3 regions of the Peribacillus sp. NPDC076916 genome follow, and region 3 is predicted to be linked to each of the others. Evidence: riboswitches for the same ligand, from Rfam matches in the RefSeq annotation. Region 3 holds a riboswitch; each other region holds the start of a gene.
The links. A riboswitch is a leader RNA that binds a small molecule or an ion and turns the genes downstream of it on or off. The one in region 3 is predicted to bind preQ1.

Region 1: linked by a shared signal. The riboswitch ahead of ACQKFG_RS24350 (QueT transporter family protein) and the one ahead of ACQKFG_RS11780 (VUT family protein) in region 3 are both predicted to bind preQ1.
Region 2: linked by a shared signal. The riboswitch ahead of queF (preQ(1) synthase) and the one ahead of ACQKFG_RS11780 (VUT family protein) in region 3 are both predicted to bind preQ1.

What each region holds. Positions count from the first base shown of each region.
Region 1 covers NZ_JBNNIU010000014.1:53,012-56,289, forward strand. Annotated here, with positions in the region: gene ACQKFG_RS24340 (hypothetical protein) at 1-602, opposite strand, end outside; gene ACQKFG_RS24345 (YbaK/EbsC family protein) at 733-1,254, opposite strand; PreQ1 riboswitch class I at 1,425-1,469, shown strand; gene ACQKFG_RS24350 (QueT transporter family protein) at 1,476-1,961, shown strand; gene ACQKFG_RS24355 (TVP38/TMEM64 family protein) at 2,083-2,739, shown strand; gene ACQKFG_RS24360 (PAS domain S-box protein) at 2,855-3,278, shown strand, end outside.
Region 2 covers NZ_JBNNIU010000005.1:251,634-254,911, forward strand. Annotated here, with positions in the region: gene ACQKFG_RS17915 (aspartate kinase) at 1-1,122, opposite strand, end outside; gene queF (preQ(1) synthase) at 1,326-1,826, opposite strand; PreQ1 riboswitch class I at 1,931-1,976, opposite strand; gene ACQKFG_RS17925 (EamA family transporter) at 2,107-2,964, shown strand; gene ACQKFG_RS17930 (BA3454 family stress response protein) at 3,057-3,278, shown strand, end outside.
Region 3 covers NZ_JBNNIU010000003.1:457,431-460,708, reverse strand. Annotated here, with positions in the region: gene ACQKFG_RS11800 (PadR family transcriptional regulator) at 1-12, shown strand, start outside; gene ACQKFG_RS11795 (hypothetical protein) at 158-355, opposite strand; gene ACQKFG_RS11790 (hypothetical protein) at 385-618, opposite strand; gene ACQKFG_RS11785 (hypothetical protein) at 702-851, opposite strand; gene ACQKFG_RS11780 (VUT family protein) at 872-1,414, opposite strand; PreQ1 riboswitch class I at 1,465-1,507, opposite strand; gene ACQKFG_RS11775 (SRPBCC family protein) at 1,727-2,200, shown strand; gene ACQKFG_RS11770 (SRPBCC family protein) at 2,248-2,688, shown strand; gene ACQKFG_RS11765 (HD domain-containing protein) at 2,898-3,278, opposite strand, start outside.

The sequences.
Region 1 (3,278 bases), on a different contig from region 3:
ATATCGAATTTATCACTGATTTGCAGGCACTCTATTATATTGATATCCTCATTTTTATCGATTCTCCTTCTATATAATTCGGTTGCCTTTTCTAAACGGTCTTCGCTGATCATTGGATACCAGCTGCCATCGCCGAATCTATCCTGGATGATATCGCTCATCCTCATTTCCAATAAGGTAATGTATCCGAATATCAGCATCCTGATCGGAGGCTTTTGAAGGTCGGCATGGGTAATCAACTTTTTAATCGAATTATTCTCTAATACGAACACCCTTGTTTTATTCTTAAAAATCTGGAGAAGCTGGATCAAAGGGGTTGAATCCGAAACCATTTCCCTTGGCGAAAAGTTTCTCAAATATTCGGAAATAGTTCCTTCACCTAGTTCTTGCCTTTCGATATAACCGATGATTTCCCCTTGATCTTGGACTGCCAATATATCAAAATTCTTTTTTTCCAATGCTTTCTGAATATCCAGTGCCAGATCATTTTTATGGCAAAACTCAAGCTCCTGGGCAATGCTCTTAACCGTTATATTTTCTTCATAAAGAGTTTTAAGACTAAGATAGCTACTATTGCTTTTTCTTTCGCTTCCATTTAACATCTTTCAACCTCCGCTTAGGAACACTTTCTGCCCGTTTTCCGCTTTAATCATAGAAAATGTATGCAGCCGCCACTAAAATAAAGTCCACCGTAGTGGACTCAATACCATTCATGTGGATTTTTTGAAACCATCAATGGCCATCAACTGCATTGCCTACTGCCGTTTCCTCATTCCCCTTCTCTTCCCAACCTTTGCATACATCCACCCAATCCTCCGCACCTGAATATTCAAATAATTCAGCGGGTTTAAGTTCTATTGCAGAGTTCGCACTGCCGCAAGCCGGGAACAATGTATCAAAGCGTTTCATCGATACATCAAGAAAAACAGCTAGATCATTTGCCAGACCAAACGGGCAAACTCCTCCGATGGCATGGCCGGTCTGTGCAAGCACTTCTTCAGGTGAAAGCATACGTGCCTTGAAACCGAACGTCTGACGAAATTTCTTATTATCCACTTTCGCGTCCCCTGCGGCAACAACCAAAATGGCATTTTCACCTTCTCCCTTAAAGGAAAGAGTCTTAGCAATCCGCGCTGGGATAACACCGATGGTTTCCGCTGCTTCAATCACCGTAGCACTCGATGTTTCGAACTCCATTACATCGCCTTCCCGATCCCATTGTTTAAAATGGCTTTTGACACTCTCGATCGACATCCTATATTCACTCCTTTGAAGTACATATTGAAATAATATCATCCATCATTGCAATAAATCAAAATCCAATTGAGCTACTTCCCCTGCTTGGAAACTTATAAATTAAAACCATTCTTTACAAATTGACGAAACAAGCTTACATGGGATACTATTAAACATCGGGCAAACGCCTAAACGTGGTTCGTAACCATCCCACGATAAAAAACTAGGGAGAGAGTAAAATGAATGTTCGTACACTCGTAATAAGCGGGTTATTGGCTGCCTTGTATGTGGCGGTCTCATTGGTGTTCCAACCAATATCATTTCAGATGTTCCAATTTCGTGTACCGGAAATATTGAATCATCTGATTGTATTCAATAAAAAGTATATCTACGGTATCGTCGGCGGAGTCTTCATATCGAATCTGCTCTTTTCGCCGATGGTGCCATATGACTTGATTTTCGGGGTGGGGCAATCTCTGCTCGCCTTATTGCTTGTCATTTTTGTTTCTCGGTTCATAAAAGGCATTAAAGGACGGATGATCGCCACGATTATCTTTTTCACGTTCACAATGTTTTTAATTGCAATTGAGCTGAATCTTGCCCTGGGCTTCCCATTCTGGTTAAGCTGGATGACCACGGCTGTCGGTGAATTCGTTGTCCTCTTGATTGGAGCGCCAATCATTTATGGAATGAACAAAAGAATTCAGTTTGAAAAGTGGCTTTAATGGAATCTTCGTGTCGTGAACCCACTATAATGGAAAGAGCTGTCTGCAATGATGCGGCAGCTCTTTTTTTCACCAATGAACTCGAAAATGATAAACTACTAGTAAGAATGGTGGTGGCCCTTTGAAAAAAATCCTGACCATGATCGGTCTATTGGTAATCGCAATATTTATTTTCTATAATGCAGAGTTATTCACTTTGGTTTGGAAAAGTGATCTGGATTCTGTTATTGGCATTTTGAAGGAAAACCTTTTGCTTACATTTATTGTGACATTCGTATTGATGTTTGTACAAAATTCTTTTACAATCATCCCCTTAATTTTGCTCCTGACCATCAATGTCACGATATTCGGATTCATATATGGATATCTATGGAGTTGGTTTACAAGCGTTGTTGCCTCAGGTTTCATTTTTTATGCAGCAAGAAACTGGTTTCAGGAGCTTCTCATACAGAAAATTAGCGAAAAATGGCAAGAAACTGTTGTCGAGCATGGCTTCATGTACGTTTTTACAGGCAGGATTTTCCCTTTGATCCCAACAAGCTTAATTAACTTGGTAGCTGGTGTCAGCACCGTCACTTTCAAGGATTTTTTATTAGCGACGGCACTTGGTAACCTTATTTACTTTTTCTTCCTTTCACTCATTCCATATGGACTGTTATCTGTTGAAATGAACCAATATACACTAGCAGCACTTGCACTCGTCCTCTTACTATTTTTCATTATCTATAAGCGTGCAAAAAAGAAAAAGAAACAAACCTTTTTCAGAAAAAACAGGTGACCACTTTGGCCCCTGTTTTTTTATTTAGGATTCTGCATATATTTTTTTCCGATAGTTTGTTAAAATGTGTATGTAATTTTACCTTAGAAATGTCTTAAAATCAGGGAGAATCTCCATGTCCAAACGCTCCATCTTAGCAATATATATCCTATCCGGGATTCTTACACTAGTCGTGTTCGACTATTTTTTAACTACAAATATCCAAAACAAAGAGGTCTTCATTCAACTTCAAAGAGCGGAAGGATTTGTTTTCCTTTTATCAATAGGCTTGGTTTTATATCTTTATTTAGCTAAAAGGGAAGAATTCAAGCAATTAAAAGAAGCGGAGCAACGTCGGCGTACACTCATCAATTCAATGGTGGATTTCGTTAATTTCAAGGATGGTGATGGCCGTTGGCTTGAATCCAATACCTTCGGCCTGCAATTATTTCAATTGGAGCATGTAGACTATAAGGGAAAAAGAGACAGTGAGCTCGCGGAATACTCAGAATTTTATAAAGAGTCGTTGATCTACTGTGAAGTATCCGATGAAGAAACTT
Region 2 (3,278 bases), on a different contig from region 3:
ATGAAGCTCTTTCTTGATTCGTGAAATGATTTTCTTCTCGGCTTCACCCTTCATCTGGTCCTGTCTTAGAATAAGCGTCACATCATCGATGCCTGATGGAATATGTTCATATGAAACTCCATAATCTTCGAGGATGTGCAGCAGTTTCCGGCCAAAACCAACTTCCCTGTTCATCAAATATTTGCTAATGTAAATGCTGCAAAATCCTTTATCACTTGCAATGCCAATAACCGGTCCGTTCGTATTATCCCGTGTACTTACAATGCGGGTACCTTGTGCCGCCGGATTGTTCGTATTCTGGATATGGACAGGTATTCCCGCTCGGAATGCTGGAATCAGCGCCTCATCATGAAATACCGAGAAACCTGCATAAGAAAGTTCACGCATTTCACGATAAGTTAATTCCCGGATTCCCTTTGGGTTGGAAACCACATTTGGATTCACCGCATAAACGGCATCCACGTCCGTAAAGTTCTCATACAGATCAGCTTTGACCCCATTCGCAAGAATCGAACCCGTAATATCGGAACCGCTTCTTGAGAAGGTTAAAACATCACCATCTAACGTATAACCGAAGAACCCTGGGAATACTACGATTCCAGGCTCATCACGCAGAGCATATAACCGATCATAAGATTCTGGCAGCACCTTGGTAAAACCACCTTCATCCGATACGATCAAGCCAGCCTTCTTCGGATTTATATACTGCGCCTCTACTCCAAGGCTTTGGAAATAACCTGCGACCAGCTTTGCATTATTATCCTCGCCACTGGCCTTCAAAGTATCCAAATAGCGCTTCGGGTTAGTTTGGTCTGCATGCAACAGCGCCATTAAATTTTCGCGGATCCCAGTGACGACACTCTCGGATATATCCAGTTCTTCAGCAATGCTCGCATAGCGGGATACGACATCTTCTATCAAATGCTCTCCGTTATCCCCGCGCAGCTGCTGTTCCGCAGCTTCAATCAATAAATCCGTCACCTTTATATCATCGGAATTGCGTTTCCCTGGAGCCGAAACGACTACAATCTTCCTCTCTGGATCAGAAACAACAATTTCGAATACCTTTCTCAACTGTTCACCTGACGCAAGTGAACTTCCACCAAACTTTGCAACTTTCATCTCGACAACCCCTATTTTCGTAAATATTCTGTCAAAATTAACTCTCCCTATTATTACGCTTTTTCTCGAAACAATCAAGTGGAAATTCCGTTACTGAAGGACAATTGTATTTTTAAAAAGGACAAAACGACAAGACCACTAATCGATAATAGCTAAAAAACTAAAAAAGACAACGGGCATTTGCCCATTGTCTCTCCTATTCTTTAGCGATTATCCACGGTTTCAGGATATAAGTCATGGTTCATCAAGCGGTAATCCGCCATTTCCTCATACTTCGTACCTGGTTTCCCATAATTCGTGTAAGGGTCGATGGAAATTCCGCCCCTAGGTGTAAACTTGCCCCAGACTTCAATATATTTAGGATCCATCAATTCGATTAAATCATTCATGATGATGTTCATGCAGTCTTCATGGAAATCACCGTGATTGCGGAAGCTGAATAAATAAAGTTTCAATGATTTGCTTTCCACCATTTTCACACTTGGAATATAGCTGATGTAAATGGTCGCAAAGTCCGGCTGGCCCGTTATCGGACATAAGCTAGTGAATTCCGGGCAATTGAATTTGACGAAATAATCCCGGTTCGGATGTTTGTTATCGAATGACTCAAGGATTTCAGGCGCATAGTCGAATGTATATTTTGTTCCTTGATTCCCAAGCAGTGTGATATCTTTTTTTAACTCTTCTTCTTTTCTTCCAGACATTGAAAGTCCTCCTAATCCCACGTTTCAGGGAGATTCATAAAATAGGCCTCTATATAACAAAAACCATATCTCCTCAAAGATATGGTTGATTCGCGAAAAATATCAAAGCCATAGTTTTTTTAAGAGGGTGATGCTATGAACCTCTCCCGTTTATCGGGAAATATTTTAAAATTGTCTTAGTAAATATAGAAAAAAATATCTAATCTGTCAATCATACTTCTAAAATTTGGTTTGATTCCTGCATGTATTCAGCTTAAAATGTAGAAGAAGTTTATCCTACATGAAGGAAGAGATTACGTCAATGTGGATTTTTGCAGCCCTCATCACGAGTTTATGTTTTGGAATCAATAACAGCATTTTTAAATGGAGTAGCGGAAAGGGTTACTCAAAAGTACATATCCAATTTTTCTTTTATTTTTCAGCTTTTATTTTGGCCATATCTTATGGAGTATCTGTGGATGGTTTACAGTTTAACTGGCTGTCCATCATGCTTGGTGGAGCCATTGGGGTACTGAACGCTAATGGTAATATCCAGATGGCAAGCGCCTTTGAAAAAGGACCGGCAAGCTTGACATCTCCTTTAATCGCAGCGAATGCAATATTCCCCATTCTCTGTGCAGCTTTAATTTTTCACGAACATATTTCTACTTTGCAGTGGACTGGAATCGTCTGCATGTTTCTCGCTACATTAGTCATTCAGTATACACCTAATGCTAAAGGCAACCATCAATATGTCCCTTGGATGATGCACACATTATTATCCATTTTATCTTTTGGTGTGCTAGGCATTCTTATGACGACATCAACACGTCTTCATTTAAATTCCCTTGATATCCTGGTATCAATGTATGGAGGGGGAACTCTTTATCTTCTTTCGGCTCTGGCCTTTAAAAAGGAAAAAATCAAGCTAAAGGAAGTCAAAATCGGTTCCTTGGTAGGCCTTTTAAGCACTATAGGCTATGGATGTTATTTCTTTGCGTTGAACACTGGCATCGCAAGCATCATCTTCCCTGTCGTCAGCCTGAACTGTTTAGTTGTCGTTTTCGCAGGATGTTATTTATTCAAGGAAAAACTAAAAAACTATCAAGTTGCCGGCGTACTTGCAGCATTAATCGGCATTATCTTGACTAAAATATGAATATAGTTCATTTACAAAAACGACCTGGCAGCCATGAGTACAAGCCAGGCCGTTTTTTTTATTATGCCGGGAAATAGGGTGGTCAAAAAAAAGTGTTGACACACCCTCGAAAATATCAGATAATTTTGAATATTAATTCTTTACGTTTCACTACTTTTGAAATGTTTGAAATATCCTCTGTCACGGGTATTAAAGAAATAGGTACAACCACCCCATTTAATTCTGAATTAGGAAAGGAAAGATGCATAATGGTAAAAGTTACGGTAACGGTTGATTTTCAAGGAAAGTCTTATCAAACTAACGTCCTTACTAAA
Region 3 (3,278 bases):
GAGCAATTCTAAACAAAATAAAAAGCTCCCTGCACCCATTACTTGGAGGCGCAGGAAGCTTTTTTTTGCCGAATTTGGGCTGTTTACTCGTGAATTCATACCGCATTCATGATTTTCGTACCGTTTACTCGTGAATTTCGCACTTTTACTCGTGAATTCATACTGCACTCATGATTTCGCACCGTTTACTCGTGAGTTTCGCACTTTCACTCGTGAATTTGGCACTTTTACTCGTGAATTTGGCACTTTTACTCGTGAATTTGGCACTTTTACTCGTGAATTTTACTGTTTTACTCGTGAGTTTGGCACTTTTACTCGTGAGTTTTGCACTTTTACTCGTGAATTCATACTGCACTCATGATTTCGCACCTTTTACTCGTGAATTCATACTGCACTCATGATTTCGCCCCCTTTACTCATGAGTTTCGCACTTTTTCTCATGAGTTTGGCACTATTACTCATGAGTTTCGCACTTTTACTCGTGAGTTTCGCACTTTTACTTGTGAGTTTCGCACTTTTTCTCATGAGTTTCGCACTTTTACTCGTGAGTTTGGCACTATTACTCGTGAGTTTCGCACTTTTACTCGTGAATTTTGCTGTTTTACTCGTGAGTTTCACACTTTTACTCGTGAATTCATACTACACTCATGATTTCGCACCTTTTACTCGTGAGTTACTCCGTTCACGCAACAAAAAAAGACCTAATTAGGTCTTTTTTTGTCTATTCCTTTATGCTTGCGATAATTGGCGCAAGAGAGCTTCATACAATCCCCTTGAACATGCGGGCCATATTTTTCACGAAAGGCCTCGAGGCAATAGCATTTATCTTCTTCTTTTTTGGTTCCATCCATCGAGTGCATCCCTCCTAGCTTTAACTGGAGACTACACGTTTCTCCAGCTCTACGTTGATTCGTCCCAACAGTACGGCACCAATTGACTGAATGATCGTTTTAACGATGATTTGGCCGATGACCGCAGCGGGTACTGCTTCCCATGGCAATATATTGGCACCCAATGGACTTAGGCCAATCACGACAAATATCACCGAATCGAAAAACCCTCCAACGATTCCGCTGTAAAACACTCTCCAACTCATAGGGAGTTTTAAACGGGTATATATTTCCGTATCCGCTGTTTCTGCGACCACGAACGATAATGCGGAAGCAAATACAATCAATAACGTATCTCCTAATAAAAATGATACACACGCAGATAAAATAAGTGCAATGACGATACATATATAGGTCTTTGCGCGGCCGAACTTATTCTGGACGAGATCTCGAAAGATGAAGGTTCCCCCGATGAGCAATGTACCCATTGGAATGATGAACATGCCAAATTGTAAGGGCGCAAAAGCTGCTGTAACCACATTCGCCGTGATGATGGATACTAAATACAATAAAATTCTTAACATTTCTTAATTCTCCTTATACAGAAAAAACAGCACCCTAAGAAAGAGCACTGTTCCCCTTAGTTTTTTTGAGAGGGTAGCTAGAACCTCTTCCGCCCGAGCGGATTATCATTTTCCTTATTTATCGTAGCTTGAAAGCGATTGGAAATCAAGAAGTTTCCATATCGCTTGTATCGGACAATGGTCAATGCAATGACTCTGCCGACTTTTGTCGCAGAAAACTGCTTGACCGGCTGTATATGAAAAGCCGAAAATGATTGGTAGAATAATGTTACGATCTTGATATGAAGTATAAACGCGAGGAGGAAAAAGATGATGAAAAAACCATCGTTTGTTCATGCTATTTATATCGCGACCACACCAGAGAAGCTTTGGGAAGCCCTGACGAGCGGTGAAGTCACGAAGAAGTACCATTTTGGATGCCAAGTCCAGTCTGACTGGCAAGAAGGCTCAAGCGTTAAATATATGCTGGAAGATGGGCGTATTACTGATCATGGTAAAGTACTCAAGTTTGAGCCGCTGCACCTGCTCTCGTTCACTTGGAACATGACAGGAGACGAAACACCTCGCGAGCAGCCTACTCGGGTCACTTTTATACTGCAGCCCATGGATGATTCGACTTTGAAATTAACGCTTAGGCATGAAGAGCTTTTGGAGACGGATTTCGTATATGATGATCATACCTTTGAAGGCTTGAATAATGGATGGCCAGCGATTCTAAGTAACCTGAAGAGCTTGCTTGAAACGGGACGGACCCTGCCGCCGATAACAGTAGAACGGGATAATTAAGTGGTAGTGGAAAACTATAAAGACACAAAGAAAGAGAGTTGATAGTGATGGATACGCAAATAATCACGAAATTCACAATAGTCAAACCAACCAATGAAGTGTTTGAAGCTATAGTGGACCCAGAAAGAATCGGGAATTTCTGGTTCTCATCGAGTTCTGAAAGATGGGAACAAGGCAGGACGCTTACATTGAGATATAACGAATACGATGCTGAAGTGGTTATTCATGTATTGGAAGTAGAGGAAAATAGGAAAATCGTGTTCGCATGGGGAGGAAATGATCAAGAAACGATAGTTACAATTACCCTAAAAGAGTCGGATAAAATGAGTACAATTATTGAAGTGAACGAATCAGGTTTGAAAGAGGACGACCCCGAATTGATAAATAAAATGATAGGACAAAAGGAAGGTTGGGTTTATACATTAACGTGTTTAAAGGGTTACTTAGAAAATGGTGTTAATACTTTGAGAGCATCCATAATTTTTTAATTTTTAAAGGGTGCTGGTTCAGATTAGATAGATCAGGCACAATGGTACTTAAGATTTTTAAGCATGTTGTTCCTTTTGATAAGTCTTACCTTCTTTCCTTAATCAAGGTCAAAGAAAGCATACGAGAGGAGACTTTAAATGCTTCCGAGAAAAAACTCAAGGATGAATATCCTTGAGTTTTATATTTTCCATATGGTTTAACATAACATTCAATCGGAAATCACTTTTAGATATATGCCCTTCGAAGCTTTTTTATAGGCTTCAATTCCCATTTTCTTGACTCTCTCTGATAAACTCGATGCTCTTAATAATTGGGTTCCTTCAATAACGGAAGGATCAATAAGGCGCACTTTATTTTTCCGATGTAAATCGTATTCCAATTGATTTTCTATCACCTTTACGTTACCATGGATCCGTTTTAACAGATTTTTCACCTCATGGTCTTCAGTGGAGCTTAACAAGGACATAACTTCTTCATCTGTACCGAGTAAGTCATCTAGGCTGATCAGATTTTTAGCCAAAGCCAATTTTAAGGTCTTTGCCAATACATCATAGCCATATATATTAAGTGGGTTCATGAAAAAATCAAT